4 regions of the Pantoea sp. S18 genome follow, and region 1 is predicted to be linked to each of the others. Evidence: predicted binding sites of a transcription regulator. Region 1 holds the regulator's gene; each other region holds the start of a gene.
What was found. The regulator sigma-54, encoded in region 1, starts transcription at its own class of promoters, with help from an activator protein. The targets are predictions, from matches to a motif close to GTTGGCACANNTTTCGCTNT.
Positions count from the first base shown of each region.

Region 2: a site for sigma-54 is predicted at 2,447-2,466, ahead of VIJ98_RS04050 (gamma-glutamyltransferase family protein). Genes of this name have one in related genera too.
Region 3: a site for sigma-54 is predicted at 2,265-2,284, ahead of glnA (glutamate--ammonia ligase). Genes of this name have one in related genera too.
Region 4: a site for sigma-54 is predicted at 3,206-3,225, ahead of VIJ98_RS17980 (gamma carbonic anhydrase family protein). Genes of this name have one in related genera too.

Region 1 is NZ_CP142688.1:521,272-526,349, reverse strand. Features, by position in the region: gene kdsD (arabinose-5-phosphate isomerase KdsD) at 1-49, shown strand, start outside; gene kdsC (3-deoxy-manno-octulosonate-8-phosphatase KdsC) at 63-629, shown strand; gene lptC (LPS export ABC transporter periplasmic protein LptC) at 626-1,198, shown strand; gene lptA (lipopolysaccharide ABC transporter substrate-binding protein LptA) at 1,173-1,727, shown strand; gene lptB (LPS export ABC transporter ATP-binding protein) at 1,733-2,458, shown strand; gene rpoN (RNA polymerase factor sigma-54) at 2,507-3,946, shown strand; gene hpf (ribosome hibernation promoting factor) at 3,968-4,255, shown strand; gene ptsN (PTS IIA-like nitrogen regulatory protein PtsN) at 4,416-4,898, shown strand; gene rapZ (RNase adapter RapZ) at 4,951-5,078, shown strand, end outside.
Region 2 is NZ_CP142688.1:901,177-906,254, reverse strand. Features, by position in the region: gene VIJ98_RS04065 (amino acid ABC transporter permease) at 1-557, opposite strand, end outside; gene VIJ98_RS04060 (transporter substrate-binding domain-containing protein) at 561-1,346, opposite strand; gene hpxU (MurR/RpiR family transcriptional regulator HpxU) at 1,539-2,378, opposite strand; gene VIJ98_RS04050 (gamma-glutamyltransferase family protein) at 2,585-4,171, shown strand; gene hpxX (oxalurate catabolism protein HpxX) at 4,184-4,369, shown strand; gene VIJ98_RS04040 (AtzE family amidohydrolase) at 4,366-5,078, shown strand, end outside.
Region 3 is NZ_CP142688.1:4,223,247-4,228,324, forward strand. Features, by position in the region: gene typA (ribosome-dependent GTPase TypA) at 172-1,992, opposite strand; gene glnA (glutamate--ammonia ligase) at 2,432-3,841, shown strand; gene glnL (nitrogen regulation protein NR(II)) at 4,030-5,078, shown strand, end outside.
Region 4 is NZ_CP142688.1:3,879,803-3,884,880, reverse strand. Features, by position in the region: gene dprA (DNA-protecting protein DprA) at 1-132, shown strand, start outside; gene smg (DUF494 family protein Smg) at 104-577, shown strand; gene VIJ98_RS17995 (type I DNA topoisomerase) at 605-1,159, shown strand; gene tsaC (L-threonylcarbamoyladenylate synthase type 1 TsaC) at 1,156-1,731, shown strand; gene aroE (shikimate dehydrogenase) at 1,735-2,556, shown strand; gene VIJ98_RS17980 (gamma carbonic anhydrase family protein) at 2,566-3,120, opposite strand; rRNA gene VIJ98_RS17975 (16S ribosomal RNA) at 3,612-5,078, shown strand, end outside.

The DNA.
Region 1 (5,078 bases):
GCTCGGTGTGGTACATATGCATGACATGCTGCGCGCTGGCGTAGTCTGAACAGGAAGAAACAATGAGTGCTGAAACGGCGATGGTCGAGACTTGCTACGGTCCGGTGAGCGCGGACGTCATGGCGCGTGCTGCGAAGATTCGCCTGCTGATTTGTGACGTCGATGGCGTGATGTCGGATGGCGTGATTTACATGGGTAACAGCGGTGAAGAGTTGAAAGCTTTTAACGTGCGCGATGGTTATGGCGTGCGTTGCCTGCTGACCTCCGGCATCGAAGTGGCTATTATTACCGGCCGCAAAGCAAAACTGCTGGAAGATCGCTGTAAGACGCTCGGCATTACGCATCTTTACCAGGGACAATCGGATAAGCTTTTGGCCTGGCGGGAACTCCTGGATAAACTGTCATTAACCGCCGATCAGGTCGCCTATATTGGCGATGACCTGATCGACTGGCCGGTGATGGCGCAGGCGGGTTTGAGCGTGGCCGTTGCCGATGCCCACCCGATTTTACTGCCGCGCGCGCATTATGTTACCCGCATTGCCGGTGGCCGCGGCGCTGTACGTGAGTTGTGCGATCTGATTTTGATGGCGCAGAACAAATTTGAGGATGCCAAAGGGCAATCAATATGAGTAAGAGCAGGCGTTGGATGACGCTGATCCTGGCCTTGATCGCCTTAGTGCTGATCGGCTGGAATCTCACCAACCAGGATGACGACAGAACGCCGGTGGCGACCAACGATCAAGCGCCGACCTACACCAGCGAGAAATCGAACACGGTGGTGTATAACCCAACAGGCGCGCTGGGCTATAAACTGGTCTCCGATAAAGTCACCTACTTTGCTGCCGATGAGATAAGTTGGTTCGATAATCCGGTGATGACCACCTATGACGTAAACAAAGTCGCGACATGGTCGGTGCGCGCCGATAAGGCAAAGCTGACTAAAGATCGTATGCTTTATCTTTATGGCAACGTTGTCGTCAATACCCTGACGCAGGATTCACAGCTTGAGCGCATCCTTACCGATAACGCTCAGGTTAATTTGGTCACCCAGGATGTGACATCTGACGATCAAGTCACCCTTTTTGGCCGCAGTTTTAATTCCACTGGCATGAAAATGCGCGGCAATTTACGGACGAAACACGCTGAGCTGCTTGAAAAGGTCAAAACTTCCTATGAAATTCAAAATGAACAAAAATAGCCTTAAGTTATTGCTGGTAAGTACGCTGCTGGCAACGAGCCTGCCTGCGCTGGCATTAACCGGTGACTCAGACAAGCCGGTGAATATTGACTCCGTCAACCAGGCGCTAGACCTGCAGGGCAACGTCGCGACCTTTACCGGCAACGTGATTGTGACCCAGGGTTCCATCAAGATTACCGCCGATAAAGTGGTCGTCACCCGTCCGGGCGGCGATAGCAAGAAAACCATCGTTGATGCTTACGGCACGCCAGCGACCTTCTATCAAATGCAGGATAACGGCAAGCCGGTGCAAGGCCACGCCAGTAAACTGCACTATGAATTGGCGAACGATTTTGTTGAGCTGACCGGTAATGCCTTCATTCAGCAGCAGGACAGCAACATCAAAGGCGACCGCATCACTTACCTGGTGAAAGAGCAGAAGATGCAGGCGTTCAGCCAGGGTGACAGCAAGCGCGTGACCACCGTTCTGGTTCCGTCGCAGCTGCAGGACAAAAACGGTTCGTCCGCGAGCCCTAAAAAGAGTAACTGATTGCTATGGCTACACTAATCGCTGAGAACCTGGCGAAAGCCTACAAAGGCCGCCGCGTGGTGGAAGATGTTAGCCTGCAGGTAAAATCCGGCGAGATTGTCGGCCTGCTGGGCCCGAACGGTGCCGGTAAAACCACCACCTTTTACATGGTGGTGGGAATTGTGCCGCGCGATGCGGGCCGCATCGTGATTGATGATGAAGACATCAGCATCCTGCCGCTGCATGCGCGCGCCCGTCGCGGTATCGGCTATCTGCCGCAGGAAGCCTCGATCTTCCGCCGCCTGAGCGTGTACGACAACCTAATGGCGGTGCTGCAGATCCGTGATGATCTGACAGAAGAGCAGCGTCAGGATCGTGCCAACGAGCTGATGGAAGAGTTCCATATCGGCCATCTGCGCGACAGCATGGGCCAGGCGCTGTCGGGTGGTGAACGCCGTCGTGTGGAAATTGCTCGCGCGCTGGCCGCTAATCCGAAATTCATCCTGCTGGATGAGCCTTTTGCCGGTGTTGACCCCATTTCGGTTATCGACATCAAGAAAATCATCGAGCATCTGCGTGACAGCGGCCTTGGCGTGCTGATTACCGACCACAACGTGCGTGAAACCCTCGCGGTGTGTGAACGCGCTTATATCGTTAGCCAGGGTCATTTAATTGCCCATGGCACGCCTGATGAAATTCTTGTAGATGAGCAGGTTAAGCGTGTTTATTTGGGCGAAGAGTTCAGACTCTGATAAGGTGTCGTAACACCCTACGTTTGCTTAGGAAATTCTAACCGAATTATGAAGCAAGGTTTGCAACTCAGGCTCAGCCAACAGCTGGCGATGACACCACAGTTGCAGCAAGCCATTCGCTTGCTGCAACTCTCTACGCTTGAACTCCAGCAAGAACTCCAACTGGCGCTGGAAAGCAATCCGCTGCTTGAACAAACCGATCTGCACGAAGAAGTCGACGCACGCGAATTTCAGGAACAAGAGAGTGATTCATTAGACACGCGTGAAGCTCTTGAACAGAAAGACATGCCTGAAGATCTCCCGCTCGATGCCACCTGGGACGAAATCTACACTGCGGGCACGCCGTCAGGCACCGGCACCGATTACCAGGATGACGAACTGCCAATCTATCAGGGCGAAACCACGCAATCGCTGCAGGATTACCTGATGTGGCAGGTTGAGTTAACGCCGTTCACTGATACCGATCGCGCCATCGCTACATCCATTGTTGATGCCATTGACGACACCGGCTATCTCACCGTCAGCTTACAAGATATTTATGACAGTATTGGCGATGAAGAGCTAACGCTGGAAGAAGTTGAAGCCGTGCTCAAACGCGTGCAGCGTTTCGATCCGGTCGGCGTCGGTGCCCGTGATTTGCGTGATTGCCTGTTAGTGCAGCTTTCGCAATATGATGCCGCTACGCCCATGCTCGCGGAAGCGCGCCTGATTGTGAGCGAACATCTTGATCTGCTGGCCAACCATGATTTCCGCAGCCTGATGCGCGTAACGCGTCTGAAGGAAGAGGTGCTGAAAGAGGCGATGTTGCTGATTCAGTCACTCGATCCGCGCCCTGGCCAGTCAATCAATACAAGCGAACCGGAATATGTCATTCCCGATGTGCTGGTGCGCAAAATCAGCAAGCGCTGGACGGTTGAACTGAATTCCGACAGCATGCCGCGCCTGAAAATCAATCAGCAGTATGCTGCGATGGGCGGAGCTGGCCGTAACGAAAGCGATAATCAGTTTATTCGTAGCAATTTACAGGAAGCCAAGTGGCTAATTAAGAGCCTGGAGAGCCGTAACGACACGCTGCTGAAAGTGACACGCTGTATCGTTGAACAGCAGCAGGCATTTTTTGAGCAGGGTGAGGAGTACATGCGTCCAATGGTGCTGGCGGATATCGCTCAGGCTGTTGATATGCACGAATCCACTATTTCCCGCGTGACCACGCAAAAGTATTTACACAGCCCGCGTGGCATCTTTGAACTGAAGTATTTTTTCTCCAGTCACGTCAACACCGAAGGCGGTGGCGAAGCCTCGTCCACGGCGATTCGTGCATTAGTGAAAAAATTAATCTCGGCGGAAAACCCCGCAAAACCCTTGAGCGACAGCAAACTGACCTCCATGTTATCCGAACAGGGCATCATGGTAGCGCGACGTACGGTTGCTAAATATCGCGAGTCTTTATCTATACCGCCATCAAACCAGCGTAAACAGCTGGTTTGACCGAACGAAGAAGGAAGACCTATGCAGCTAAACCTTACCGGCCTTAATGTTGAAATTACCGAACCTCTGCGTGAATTTGTAAATACCAAATTTGCCAAACTGGAACACTATTTTGATCGTATCAATCAGGTTTATATTGTTCTGAAGGTAGAGAAGGTGACGCAGATTGCGGATGCAACACTGCACGTCAACGGCGGGGAGCTGCACGCCACATCGGAAGCGGAAGACATGTACGCGGCCATCGACGGGTTAATCGACAAGCTTTCCCGTCAGCTGACCAAACACAAAGACAAACTGAAAAAACACTAACCTTCACGCTTGCAGAGTGCTGACTGATTCGGCACTTAGAGCATAAATGGGGCGGATATTACCGCCCCGTTTTGTCATCTGCGCAAGCGCCAGCGGGCGAACGGCAATGAAATCAATCGCCTGAACCTCGCGGCTATGTGAACTCGCAAGTGAAACGATGATGAACAACGATCTAACACTGGAATTGAGCTCGGTCCTTTCACTGGACTGTACCCGTAGCGGCGTACACTGCCAGAGTAAAAAACGCGCGCTGGAAATTATCAGCGAGCTGGCAGCGAAGCAGCTCAATCTGCCGCACCAGACGCTTTTCGAAGCCATCCTGACCCGCGAACGTATGGGCAGTACCGGTATTGGCAACGGTATCGCCATTCCACATGGCAAGCTGGAGGAGGACACCTTACGCGCTGTCGGCGTGTTTATCAGCCTCGATCAGCCTATCGCTTTTGATGCGGTAGACAATCAGCCGGTTGACCTGCTGTTTGCCCTGCTGGTACCTGCGGACCAGTGTAAAACCCATTTGCACACGCTTTCGCTGGTTGCCAAACGTCTGGCGGATAAAACCGTCTGTCGTCGTTTGCGTGCGGCACAGAGCGACGAAGAGCTCTACGCCATTATCACAGAAGCTCAGGAAGCACACTCTTAAGCGAGAAACACTTTTACCGGCCTGTTCGCCGGTTTAAAACGGGAGAAATGTGATGGTGCTGATGATCGTTAGCGGTCGGTCAGGCTCAGGAAAATCAGTCGCGCTGCGTGCCCTTGAAGATATGGGCTTCTACTGTGTCGACAACTTGCCGGTGGTATTGCTACCGGAGCTGGCGAATAC
Region 2 (5,078 bases), 380 kb from region 1:
CTCAAAAAGGTGCGCGACTGAATCAGGTTGGCGGCGAAGGTCAACTCTTCGTACGACACCTGCGACACCACCGATGAACCGAGCATCACAATGATGCATTGGCTGACCAGCGCCGGATAAATGCGCTGCAGCGACGGCGGCAGCACCACGCGGATAAAGGTTTGCGTGCGGGTCAATCCCAGCACACGCCCCGCTTCCCACTGGCCGCGCGGCGTCACCTGAATCCCGGCGCGAATAATTTCGGTGCTGTACGCGCCCAGGTTAATCAACATCGCCAGCAGCGCCGCTTCGCCCGCCGTCAGTTTCAGACCGAGATTGGGCAAACCAAAGACGATAAAAAACAGCTGCACCACAAACGGCGTATTGCGGATCAGCTCGACATACAGGCCCCAGATGCGGCTCGCCCAGCTCGGTTTACCGCTGCGCAGCGCCGCGCCGAGAATCCCGAGGCTGACGCCGCCCACGGTGGCGAGCACGGTGATCTGAATCGTGACCCACAGTCCGGCCAGCAACTCTGGCCAGTGCGGCCAGAGATCGGCAAAGTTAAGCTGCGCCATGCTTTATGCGCCGAGGTTGGCTGGCAGCGGCGCTTTCAGCCACTCTTCCGACAGCTTGTTCAGCGTGCCGTCTTTGATGCCCTGCTCAATCAGCGCATTAACTTTCTCTTTCAGCGCCGGCTCATCTTTTTTCAGGCCGATGTAGCACGGTGAATCTTTCAGCATGAACTGGGCAACCGGTGCTTTCGCGGCGTTCTGACGTGCAATGGCGGCGACAACCAGGTTACCGGTGGCAACGTATTGCACTTGTCCGGACAGATAAGCCGACAGCGTGGTGTTGTTATCTTCATAACGCTTCACCTGGGCGTCTTTAGGTGCGATATCGCTCAACACCATATCTTCAACTGCACCGCGCGTGACGCCGATGGATTTGCCACTCAGCGCTGCCGCATCTTTCAAGGTTTCACCTTTCGGGCCAAATACGCCAAGGAAGAACGGCGCATAAGCTTGGGTAAAATCGATCACTTTCTCGCGCTCGGCGTTTTTGCCCATGCTGGAGATCACCAGATCGACTTTATCGGTCTGTAGATACGGCACGCGGTTGGCGCTGGAAACCGGCACCAACTGCAACTTCAGTTTCATCTGTTTGGCGAGATACTTCGCCATGTCGATATCGTAGCCCTGCGGTTGCAGGTCAGTACCCACGGAACCGAACGGCGGGAAATCCTGCGGAACCGCCACGCGGATCACGCCACGCTTCTGGATATCCTGCAGCTGATCGGCCATTGCACTCCCGACCTGCGCCATCAGCAATGCCGCGCCCGCTACCGCTAATAATACTTTTTTCATTATGCACCCCGGTGAGTTTACGTGAAACAAAAGATTCTTGGTGAATCATTCTGCAACTAATGTGCCAACCGCAGTGCCGGGGGAAGAAAGGGAAAAAAACGTGGATTTACCGCGTTGCAGGCAGCAAAAACGGGCATCGCGCCCGTTGGAATTAACGATCAAAAACAGTGCATTGCACCATGATGGCGCCCGTTATCGGTGTTCCAGCTCGTCGAGATGTTGATAAAGATCGGCAATTTGATGGATGCGCTGACGGCCCTGCGACAACATTTCATGCAGCAACGCATTCGCCAGCAGGTTTACCAAACTCATGGCGGAGGCGTAGCTATCAAAGGCGGAAACGCTGTCGAGCGGTGCGCAAAGCTGCCAGCGCGCCAGCGTGATAATGCCCTGCGCCTGCGGCTCACACAGTGCCAGCACCGGGATGTTGCTCTGCTGCAGCTGCTGCATCAGCGGACGAATGATGCGTGGACGGCGGCGAAACGCCATCACCACCACGATATCATCGGGCGTGATATCCACCAGCTCTTCGCCCAGCGTCTGGCCCGGCTGCGGCAGCACATGCACCTGCGGACGCGCCTGCATCAGCTGCTGACGCAGGTGCAGCGCCACCGGATAGGCGTTACGCATACCGATGATAAACACCCGCTTTGCCGCGCCCAGCACGCTAATCACCTCGCCAAACTGCTGCGGATCGATGCTGTTGACCCACTGCGTCAGATTCGCCATCTCTTGCTTATAATGGCGCGATAGCAAGGTGTTGCCCTGCACCGCATCGCGATTATCGGTGAGCGGCATGCCGCTCTGGCGCAGGATGCGCAGCTCATCGCGCATGTCCTTGTACTTCTCGTAACCGAGACGCTTGAATAAACGGCTAACCGTGGCCTTCGACACGCCGCTCAGTCGCGCCAGCTCGGCGCTGTTGTAGCTGATCAGGTCATCAAAATGGTCAAACACGAAGTCGGCAATGCGCTGCTCCTGCGGCGACAGTTGCGGATAGTGACTACGAAGGCGTTCATCAAGTTGTTTCATCATCGGTCCTGTAACTTTCGTTTCACCACAAGCTAGCATAAATCGATCCAGATTGATGTCCGACCAAAACTGGAACAGCTCTTGCTTAGATTTATGCAGTATTTGCCAGGTGCGCACAAATCCGCACCGCACGGTTGTAGGGTCGCCATTTATGGCGACCACTGTTCAGATGCACCCTACAAGCCATAACAGAGAAAGAGTTCACTATGATACAGAGCAACATGGCACCGCTAGGCATGGCGGTTACGCCACATCATCTCGCCAGCGAAAGCGCCTTAGCGGTGCTGCGCGAAGGCGGCAATGCGCTGGAAGCGATGGTGGCCGCCGCTGCCACTATCGCCGTGGTTTACCCGCATATGAACGGTTTAGGTGGCGACGGCTTCTGGCTGGTGGTGCCGCCACACGGCGATCCCATCGCCATTGACGCCAGCGGCGCGGCCGGTTCACTGGCGCATCTCGATTTCTATCACGGCGAAACGCATATTCCGCATCGCGGACCGAAAGCCGCCTTAACCGTTGCGGGTACCGTGAGCGGTTGGCAGGAAGCGTTGACGCTGGCGCAGGAACTCGGCGCTACGCCGCTGCCATTAACCCGCTTGCTGCGCGATGCGATTCGCTATGCCGCCGACGGCATTCCGGTCACCGCCTCGCAGGCCGCCGCTACCGCCGCCAAACAGCATGAGTTGCAGCATCAACCCGGTTTTGCCGCCACCTTTTTACCGGACGGCAGCGTGCCGGTTGCAGGCAGCCGCTTCACCCAACCGGCGCTGGCGAACACCCTGAGCATGCTGTGCGATCACGGACTCGAGAGTTTTTATCGCGGTGAACTGGCGCACCATCTGGCGCGCGAAATGAGCGCGCTGGGGATGCCAATCACGCTGGAAGATTTGCAGACGCATCAAGCCCGCCGCTGCACGCCGCTGCATCTGGCGCACAGTGAAGGCGATATCTGGAACATGACGCCACCAACGCAGGGTTTGGTGTCGCTGGCGATCCTCGGCATTACCGATCGGCTTAATATGGCTGACGCCAATGAAGCACAAACCGTGCACCGCATCGTCGAAGCCACCAAAAAAGCCTTTGCGCTGCGCGACAAGCACATCACCGATCCGCGCCACATCGACATTGATGTACAGAGCCTGCTGGATGCTGAACATCTCAGCACGCTGGCGGCGCAGGTGGACGATCACCAAGCGGCTGCGTGGGGCACCGGGCGCGGACCGGGCGACACCGTGTGGATGGGCGTGATGGACAGTAGCGGGCTGGCCGTTTCGTTTATCCAGAGCGTCTATCACGAATTCGGCAGCGGCGTGGTACTGCCTGGCACCGGCATCACCTGGCAAAACCGGGGGGCCGCTTTCAGCCTGCAACCCGACCATTTGCTGGCGCTGCAGCCGGGCAAACAGCCGTTCCACACGCTGAATCCCGCCGCCGCGCGCCTCAAAGATGGTCGCACCATGGTGTACGGCTCGATGGGCGGCGACGGCCAACCGCAAACCCAGGCGGCGATTTTCACCCGTCACGTGATTCAGGGGCATCCGCTGCAACAGGCGGTGAGCGCGCCGCGCTGGCTGCTGGGTCGCACGTGGGGACAATCATCCGATTCGCTCAAGCTTGAAGCGCGCATCGCACCGGAAACGGTGCAGCAGCTGCGCGCACTCGGCCATGAGGTTGAACTGCTGCCCGATTTTAGTGAAGTGGTCGGCCATGCAGGTGCGATCGTCAGACACAACAACGGCATGCTGGAAGGCGCGTTCGATCCGCGCAGCAACGGCAGTGCCGCCGGTTTCTAACGGAGATTATTGATGAGTTCACAACCGGACTGGGCCACCTATATCGCCCAAATGGAACAGATTCTGGCGCTGGAGCTGGATGATGCGCGTCGCGCCGAGCTGCTGACACAGTTCAACCGCATCGCCGCGATGGCCGAGCCGCTGATGGCGCTGCCGCTCGACGATCGGCTGGAAGTGGCGGGAGTCTTTCATCCATGAAACTGTCGTCATTATCGATTAACGCCCTGCAGCAGGCGCTGAGTCAGGGCGAGATCAGCGCCCGCGATATCGCACAACATACGCTGGCGGCGATTGAACAGCATAATCCCGCAATCAACGCCTGGACCGAAGTTACCGGCCAGCGCATGCTGCGCGAAGCCGATCAGATCGATCAGCAGCGCCAGCGCGGCGAAACCTTGCCGCCGTTGGCCGGCATTCCTTACGCGGTGAAAAACCTGTTTGATGTCGCCGGACACAGCACCTTAGCCGGAGCCAGCCTGTTCAGCGAACGCGCGGCGGCACGCGAGGATGCGTGGGCGGTGAGCAAACTGCGTCAGTCTGGCGCGCTGCTCTCCGGCATGCTGAATATGGATGCCTACGCGTACGGCTTTACCACCGAAAACACCCATTACGGCGCGACGCACAACCCGCGCGATTTAACCCGCGTGGCAGGCGGATCGTCCGGCGGTTCGGCAGCGGCGGTGGCGGCGGGTTTAGTGCATTTCTCGCTTGGCACCGACACCAACGGCTCGATTCGCGTGCCTGCTTCGCTGTGCGGTATCTTCGGTCTTAAACCGACCTTTGGCCGCCTGTCGCGCAGCGGCAGCCATCCGTTTGTCGCCAGCCTCGATCACATCGGCCCATTTGCCCGTTCGGTTGAAGATTTGAGCCTGGTGTACGACACCTTGCAAGGTACCGATGTCAGCGA
Region 3 (5,078 bases), 590 kb from region 1:
TTCGTTCCCTGGATCATTCACTTTAGCGGCAAAAGTGGGAGCTGAACAGGGACGAAAGGCGGGAAATCAGTAATCTGGAAGCGGAGCCAAACTTCATTAAGCGAGCGTTGCAGCGGGTTGCAGGCATAAAAAAGCCCCGCAAGTGCGGGGCTCAATATCAGACTGTTTCGCTTACTCTTTGCTGCCGCGAGAAGAACGCTTACGATCGTTCTCGGTCAGGTGACGTTTACGAATACGGACTGACAACGGAGTCACTTCTACCAGTTCGTCATCATCGATGAACTCGATAGCCTGTTCCAGCGTCATTTTCTGCGGTGGAACCAGAGTGGTGGCTTCGTCAGTACCTGACGCACGCATGTTGGTCAGTTTCTTACCGGTCAGGCAGTTTACTGTCAGGTCGTTAGAACGGCTGTGAATACCGATGATCTGGCCTTCATATACTTCCGCACCGTGACCCAGGAACAGCTTACCGCGATCCTGCAGACCGAACAGGGCGAACGCGACCGCTTTACCCTGACCGTTTGAGATCAGCACGCCGTTCTGACGCTGGCCCACTTCGCCCGGACGAACGTCGTCGTAGTGGCTGAAGGTGGAGTACAGCAGACCGGTACCTGAAGTCATGGTCATGAATTCGTTACGGAAGCCGATTAGACCACGGCTTGGGATCATGTAGTCAAGACGTACACGGCCTTTGCCATCTGGATCCATGTTTTTCAGGTCGCCTTTACGCTCACCCATCGCTTGCATCACAGAACCCTGATGGGTTTCTTCGATGTCGAGGGTCACGTTTTCGAATGGCTCCTGCTTACGGCCTTCATGCTCACGGAAGATTACTTTCGGACGGGATACCGCCAGCTCGAAACCTTCACGACGCATGTTCTCGATCAGAACCGACAAGTGCAGCTCACCACGACCAGAAACGCGGAACGCATCCGAATCTTCGGTTTCTTCAACGCGCAGTGCCACGTTGTGTACCAGCTCTTTGTTCAAACGCTCCAGAATCTGGCGCGAGGTCACGAACTTACCTTCTTTACCGCAGAACGGTGAGGTGTTCACGTTGAAGAACATGGTTACGGTTGGTTCGTCGACGCTCAGGGCTGGCAACGCTTCCACATTCTGCGTGTCGCAGATGGTGTCAGAGATGTTCAGCTCGCCCAGACCGGTGATCGCGATGATGTCGCCCGCTTCCGCCAGGGTGCTTTCGATACGCTCCAGACCAAGGTGGCCCAACACTTTACCGACTTTACCGTTACGGGTTTTGCCTTCGCTATCAATGATAGTGACTTGCTGGTTCGGCTTCACGGTACCGCGCTTGATGCGGCCGATGCCGATCACGCCCAGATAGTTGTTGTAGTCCAGCTGCGAGATTTGCATCTGCAGTGGCGCTTCAACTTCAACCTGAGGTGGAGAAACGTGGTCAACGATCGCCTGATACAGCGGGGTCATGTCGTCAGCCATGTCGGTGTGTTCCAGACCCGCGATACCATTCAGCGCCGAAGCGAAGATGATCGGGAAGTCCAGCTGCTCGTCAGTCGCATCCAGGTTAACGAACAGGTCAAATACCTGATCAACAACCCAATCAGGACGCGCGCCCGGACGGTCAACTTTGTTGATAACCACAATCGGCTTCAAACCATGAGCAAATGCTTTCTTGGTTACGAAGCGGGTTTGCGGCATAGGGCCATCCATCGCATCTACAACCAGCAGCACCGAATCCACCATGGACATGACGCGCTCCACTTCACCACCGAAGTCGGCGTGTCCTGGGGTATCAACGATGTTGATACGGTAGTCATTCCATTTGATGGCGGTGTTTTTTGCGAGGATGGTAATCCCACGCTCTTTCTCCAAATCGTTGGAGTCCATTACGCGCTCAGTCGCTTCGGTACGAGCATCAAAAGTACCGGACTGTTGGAGCAGCTTGTCAACCAGGGTGGTCTTACCATGGTCAACGTGCGCGATGATGGCGATGTTACGCAAATTTTCGATCACAGCTTTGCCTCAGGCATTATAGAAATAACGCGGTATTGTACACGGATTAAGCGGAAGACTGAACATGATCACAGATTTCGCCGAAAGTTTCTCGTAGCGCTGGTTTTTAGCACCGTTTACGGTGCATTAATCTGCACTGCGATGGCAATTTGCACCAATTTAGTGCTTAACTTCACCTGTGGCGCACCATAACGATGCATGCAATCCATCCTGGTGCAGCCTTCGACTCACGAAAGGGCGCATTGTAGCGCCATTTTCACCATTGTCATAAAGTTGGCACAGAATTCGCTTTATATATTTTAAGCGAAAACGACAGTTATAAAACGGTTGATAGAGCTTGCCGAGATCTTTGGTTAGGAATGGTCAGCAGTCGTGACACATTCCCGGCAACGAAGTTCTCTCACCATGACGATAATGACCATTTCCAGGAGAGTTGAGTATGTCCGCTGAACACGTTCTCTCGATGATGAACGAGCATGAAGTTAAGTTTGTTGACCTGCGTTTTACCGATACCAAAGGTAAAGAACAGCACGTTACTATCCCTGCTCACCAGGTTAACGCTGACTTCTTCGAAGAAGGCAAAATGTTCGATGGCTCCTCCATCGGTGGCTGGAAAGGCATTAACGAATCAGACATGGTGCTGATGCCGGATGCAACCACTGCAGTAATGGATCCGTTCTTCGAAGACTCGACCCTGATCATCCGTTGCGACATCCTTGAGCCAGGCACACTGCAGGGCTACGACCGTGACCCACGCTCCATTGCTAAGCGTGCAGAAGAGTTCCTGCGTTCTTCAGGCATCGCGGATACCGTGCTGTTTGGACCAGAGCCAGAGTTCTTCCTGTTCGATGACATCCGTTTCGGTTCTTCTACTTCAGGTTCACACGTTGCTATCGACGATATCGAAGCAGCATGGAACACCGGTAAAGAGTACGAAGGCGGTAACAAAGGTCACCGTCCAGGTCTGAAAGGCGGTTACTTCCCAGTGCCACCGGTTGACTCAGCACAGGACATCCGTTCTGCCATGTGTCTGACCATGGAGCAGATGGGTCTGGTGGTTGAAGCACATCACCACGAAGTAGCAACTGCTGGTCAGAACGAAGTGGCAACCCGCTTCAACACCATGACCAAAAAAGCTGACGAAATTCAGATCTACAAATACGTGGTGCACAACGTTGCTCACGCGTACGGCAAAACTGCAACCTTCATGCCTAAGCCAATGTTCGGCGATAACGGTTCTGGTATGCACTGCCACATGTCCCTGTCAAAAGGCGGCGTGAACCTGTTCTCTGGCGACAAGTACGGCGGCCTGTCCGAAACTGCTCTGTTCTACATCGGCGGTATCATCAAGCACGCTAAAGCGATCAACGCCCTGGCGAACCCAACCACCAACTCATACAAGCGTCTGGTCCCAGGCTACGAAGCACCCGTTATGCTGGCTTACTCTGCCCGTAACCGTTCTGCTTCTATCCGTATTCCAGTGGTTGCTAGCCCGAAAGCACGTCGTATCGAAGCACGCTTCCCGGATCCAGCGGCTAACCCATACCTGGCATTCACCGCGCTGCTGATGGCCGGTCTTGATGGTGTTATCAACAAGATCCACCCTGGCGATGCGATGGACAAAAACCTGTATGACCTGCCTCCGGAAGAAGAAGCTGAGATTCCAAAAGTTGCAGGTTCTCTGGAAGAAGCACTGAACGCACTGAACGAAGACCGCGAGTTCCTGACTCGTGGCGGCGTGTTCACTGATGACGCTATCGATGCATACATCGAACTGCGTAAGCCAGACGTTGACCGTGTGCGTATGACTCCGCACCCAGTTGAGTTCGAACTGTACTACAGCGTTTAATTTAAAAATTTCAGCTCACTGTTCACGCTCTCTTTTTGCAGCGTGAACAGCCTGAAAGATTTTTATATTGCCGTGGAAACTTTAGCCCATCTCCGGATGGGCTTTTTTCTCCGCGCATTCATGGTTCGAAGCACAGATTTCCGTCCTGAAAGGCTATAATGCACTAAATTAGTGCAGAGGAACGCTGTATGGCAACTGGCACGCTGCCCGACGCGGGGCAGATTCTCAACTCCCTGATCAACAGTATTTTGCTGGTCGATAACGATTTAGTTATCCATTACGCCAATCCGGCGGCTCAGCAATTACTGGCGCAAAGCTCACGTAAATTGTTCGGCACGCCATTACCGGAATTAACCGGCTATTTTTCGCTGAATATTGAGGTGATGAGCGAGAGTCTCGGAGCTGGCCAGGGCTTTACCGATAGCGAAGTCACGTTGGTGGTCGATGGTCGCGCGCACATTATGTCGCTCACGGCACAGCGCTTACCGGATGGCTTTATTCTGCTGGAAATGGCGCCGATGGATAATCAACGTCGTCTCAGCCAGGAACAAATTCAGCATGCTCAGCAGGTCGCTGCCCGCGATTTAGTGCGCGGTCTGGCGCATGAAATCAAAAACCCGCTGGGAGGATTACGTGGCGCCGCGCAGTTGCTGACTCGCGCCTTACCCGATCCTTCCCTGCATGAATATACGCGCATCATCATTGAGCAAGCCGACCGACTGCGTAATCTGGTCGATCGCCTGCTCGGCCCGCAACAGCCGGGCTTGCACGTAACGCAAAGCATTCATCAGGTCGCCGAGCGCGTGGTGAATCTGGTGTCGATGGAGTTACCGGATAACGTCTCGCTGGTGCGTGATTACGATCCAAGCCTGCCGGAACTGCCGCACGATCCCGACCAGATTGAACAGGTGCTGTTGAATGTGGTGCGTAACGCCCTGCAAGCTTTAGGCGATGAAGGCGGCACCATTGTGATTCGCACGCGTACTGCCTTCCAGCTCACGCTACACGGCACGCGTTACCGTTTAGTTGCACGTATTGATATTGAAGATGATGGCCCAGGGATTCCGGCCCAGCTACAAGACACCCTGTTCTATCCGATGGTTAGCGGACGCGAAGGCGGCACCGGTTTAGGTCTGTCCATCGCCCGTAGCCTGATCGATCAGCATTCAGGGAAAATAGAATTTAACAGTTGGCCAGGACACACCGAATTCTCGGTTTACCTGCCTATTCGCCAGTG
Region 4 (5,078 bases), 940 kb from region 1:
GGCCAACCTGTGCCAGTTATCGCAGCTCATCTGCTGGAGCTGGAGTTAGCAGGATGGATCGCAGCTGTACCCGGCGGCTATGTCCGATTGAGGAGGGCATGCCATGTTCGACGTACTTATGTACTTGTTTGAGACGTATATCCACAACGAAGCTGAAATGCGCGTTGATCAGGATAAATTGACCGATGATTTAACCGATGCCGGTTTTCATCGTGAAGATATCTACAATGCGTTGAATTGGCTTGAACGGTTAGCGGATTATCAGGAAGGCTTGGTTGCGCCTGTACTCATGGCAAACGATCCGCTCTCAATGCGAATCTACACCGAAGAGGAAAACCAGCGCTTAGATGCAGAATGTCGCGGTTTTATTTTGTTCCTGGAACAGGTCCAGGTGCTGAATATGGAAACGCGCGAAATGGTCATCGAACGTGTAATGGCCCTTGATACCCTCGAATTCGATCTTGAAGATCTCAAATGGGTGGTGTTGATGGTGCTGTTTAACATCCCAGGATGTGAAAACGCCTATCAGCAAATGGAAGAACTGTTATTCGACGTCAATGAAGGTATGCTGCATTAATAATCTGCGATTGATGCAACCGGTAATATGAGTAAATCAGCACTATTCTCCGTGCCTAAACACGATCCCTGCCCCGCTTGCGGGGCAGAATTAGTTATACGTTCTGGCAAACACGGCCCTTTTCTGGGGTGTGTGAATTATCCAACTTGCGATTACATCCGCCCGCTGAAAAGTCAGGGAGATGGTCATGTCGTTAAAGTACTGGAAGGCCATGCGTGCCCTCAGTGTGGCGCAGACAAAGTTCTGCGTCAGGGACGATTTGGCATGTTCGTGGGTTGCAGTCATTATCCGGAATGTGATTACACCGAAACCATCGATAAGCCAGATGAAACAGCTATCGCCTGTCCGCAATGTCAGAACGGTAAACTGGTACAACGGCGCTCGCGCTATGGCAAAACCTTCTACTCCTGCGATCGCTATCCAGATTGTCAGTTTGTCCTTAACGCAGCGCCGGTTGAAGGCGTTTGCCCGCATTGCCAGTTCCCATTATTAATAGAGAAGAAAACCGCACAAGGCATGAAGCGCTTCTGCGCCAGCAAACGCTGCGGTAAGCCTATCGTCCAGGACGAATCATCATCATGAAGCCAAGTCAGTATCCAGCGGGTAGTCTCGATTATTGCATTGAGAAGCTACAGCAACAGGAAGTTATCGCCTATCCAACCGAAGCCGTATTTGGATTGGGCTGCGATCCCGATAGCGAAGAGGCCGTAATGGCGCTTTTGGCGCTCAAGCAGCGCCCAGTCGAGAAAGGACTCATTTTGATTGCGTCCGATTACGCGCAGCTGGAACCTTATATCGCAGATCGTGAACTCTCGGTGCTGCAGCGCGAGCGTATGTTTGCAAGTTGGCCAGGCCCGGTGACCTATGTGGTGCCCGCCTCGCCACATACGCCGCGCTGGTTAACCGGGCGTTTCGACTCACTGGCCATTCGCGTTAGCGATCATCCGGACGTACAGGCTTTGTGTCGTGGTTTTGGTAAACCTCTGGTTTCGACCAGCGCCAATCTTTCCGGCGAACCGCCATGCCGTAATGCGGATGAGGTTGCTAAGCAATTTGGTCCGCAGTTCCCGGTCTTGCATGCTGAAACAGGTGGGCGACTGAATCCTTCTGAAATCCGCGACGTCATTAGCGGTGAACTTATTCGTCAGGGCTAATTCATGGAAAATTTTGCCGTTTTTGGTCATCCCATTGCGCATAGTAAATCTCCTTTCATTCACCGCCTGTTCGCTGAGCAAACTGGCATTGAGCATCAATATGGCAAGGAGTGCGCGCCACTTGAGGGATTTCCACAGTCGATCGCGGATTTCTTTGCGCAAGGCGGTAAAGGTGCCAATGTCACACTGCCTTTTAAACAGCAGGCGTGGGAATTTGCTGATGAGCTCAGCGAGCGCGCAGCATTATCTGGTGCGGTTAACACCTTAAAGAAAGATGCGCAGGGCAAGATCTTCGGCGATAACACGGATGGCATCGGTTTGCTCAGCGATCTGGAACGATTGCAGATGATCCATCCCGGCGATCAAATTCTGCTGGTGGGCGCCGGTGGTGCTGCGCGTGGCGTGATCCTGCCTCTGCTTTCATTCGGATGTTCGCTGGTGGTGGTGAATCGCACCGTGGAACGCGCCGAGCAGCTGGCAGAGATTTTCCAGCATAGCGGAGATATTAAAGCGGCCAGCTTTGAGCAATTAGCAGATCAGCAATTTGATCTGATCATTAATGCCACCTCAAGCGGTGTTGATGGCAAAGTTCCGGCGTTGGGCACATCGCTAATTCAGGCGCAAACGCGGTGCTACGACATGTTTTATCAACAAGGTTTGACACCATTCTTAGTGTGGTGTCAGCAGCAGGGCGCGCAACATCTTGCGGACGGTGTTGGCATGTTAGTGGGGCAAGCCGCTCACGCTTTCCATTTATGGCATGGCGTGATGCCAGAGATCACGCCAGTGATTGCCAAACTGAAGCAATCGATGCAGCAGGTATAAGGTTGGCGATCAGGGATGAGTTTGGCTTTCCTGATCGAGATATTCATTCTTCCAACCCACATAGTTGTTGGACGAATAAAGCAGCCCGGCAATCTCCGCTTCACTGAGCGGGCGCACTTGTTTAACCGGGCTGCCTAAATACAGGTAGCCACTTTCCAGCCGTTTACCCGGCGGCACCAAACTGCCAGCGCCAATCATCACATCATCTTCAACGATCACGCCGTCCAGTAGAATGGATCCCATACCAACCAATACGCGATTGCCGATAGTACAGCCGTGCAGCATCGCCTTATGCCCTACTGTGACATCTTCGCCGACAATCAGCGGATAACCTTCTGGGTTGCTGGTGGACTTGTGAGTGACATGCAGTACGCTGCCATCCTGAATATTGCTTCTTTTACCTATCACGACTTTATTGACGTCACCGCGAATTGCAACCAGCGGCCAGATGCTTACGTCATCGGCAAGTTGTACTTCACCCACCACCACGCTGCTGCTGTCGATCATCACGCGATCGCCTCGTTGTGGAAAATGGTTCTTATAAGGTCGTAGGGCTGTAGACATGATCTTCTCCTTTTACGTTTTTACCCAAGCCTGCGGCTTAAAAGGCGGATAAACAAGATGATTTTTGAGCGGATCGCTCGCGATCGCAGCGAAAAGAGTGAAAACTCGCCAGTCGATTAAAAAGATCGAAAAAAGGGGTTGTGCAAAAAATTCGGATCCCTATAATGCGCCACCACTGAGACGGCAAAGCGGTAACGCAGACGGCTCAGCAGGGAGTGAAGAAATTCATCCCGCCGGATGAAAACGCTGAAAAAAGTGTTTGACTCCGAAGGAGAGTAGCGTAGTATACGCCACCTCGCGACAGACGGTTCAGCCGCTGCTCGCAACGCTCTTTAACAATTTATCAGACAATCTGTGTGGGCACTCGCAGGATTGATATCAGCGTCTCCGGACGTAAAAAATATCAAAGCCTCACGAGTGAACACATAATGAAATTCATTATGACGTTTTACAGATGAGCACCGCTGAACTTGTTTCAGCAAATCAAACTTAAATTGAAGAGTTTGATCATGGCTCAGATTGAACGCTGGCGGCAGGCCTAACACATGCAAGTCGAACGGTAGCACAGAGAGCTTGCTCTCGGGTGACGAGTGGCGGACGGGTGAGTAATGTCTGGGAAACTGCCCGATGGAGGGGGATAACTACTGGAAACGGTAGCTAATACCGCATAACGTCGCAAGACCAAAGTGGGGGACCTTCGGGCCTCACACCATCGGATGTGCCCAGATGGGATTAGCTAGTAGGTGGGGTAATGGCTCACCTAGGCGACGATCCCTAGCTGGTCTGAGAGGATGACCAGCCACACTGGAACTGAGACACGGTCCAGACTCCTACGGGAGGCAGCAGTGGGGAATATTGCACAATGGGCGCAAGCCTGATGCAGCCATGCCGCGTGTATGAAGAAGGCCTTCGGGTTGTAAAGTACTTTCAGCGGGGAGGAAGGCGGTGGAGTTAATAACTTCACCGATTGACGTTACCCGCAGAAGAAGCACCGGCTAACTCCGTGCCAGCAGCCGCGGTAATACGGAGGGTGCAAGCGTTAATCGGAATTACTGGGCGTAAAGCGCACGCAGGCGGTCTGTCAAGTCGGATGTGAAATCCCCGGGCTTAACCTGGGAACTGCATTCGAAACTGGCAGGCTAGAGTCTTGTAGAGGGGGGTAGAATTCCAGGTGTAGCGGTGAAATGCGTAGAGATCTGGAGGAATACCGGTGGCGAAGGCGGCCCCCTGGACAAAGACTGACGCTCAGGTGCGAAAGCGTGGGGAGCAAACAGGATTAGATACCCTGGTAGTCCACGCCGTAAACGATGTCGACTTGGAGGTTGTTCCCTTGAGGAGTGGCTTCCGGAGCTAACGCGTTAAGTCGACCGCCTGGGGAGTACGGCCGCAAGGTTAAAACTCAAATGAATTGACGGGGGCCCGCACAAGCGGTGGAGCATGTGGTTTAATTCGATGCAACGCGAAGAACCTTACCTACTCTTGACATCCAGAGAACTTAGCAGAGATGCTTTGGTGCCTTCGGGAACTCTGAGACAGGTGCTGCATGGCTGTCGTCAGCTCGTGTTGTGAAATGTTGGGTTAAGTCCCGCAACGAGCGCAACCCTTATCCTTTGTTGCCAGCGGTTCGGCCGGGAACTCAAAGGAGACTGCCAGTGATAAACTGGAGGAAGGTGGGGATGACGTCAAGTCATCATGGCCCTTACGAGTAGGGCTACACACGTGCTACAATGGCGCATACAAAGAGAAGCGACCTCGCGAGAGCAAGCGGACCTCATAAAGTGCGTCGTAGTCCGGATCGGAGTCTGCAACTCGACTCCGTGAAGTCGGAATCGCTAGTAATCGTAGATCAGAATGCTACGGTGAATACGTTCCCGGGCCTTGTACACACCGCCCGTCACACCATGGGAGTGGGTTGCAAAAGAAGTAGGTAGCTTAACCTTCGGGAGGGCGCTTACCAC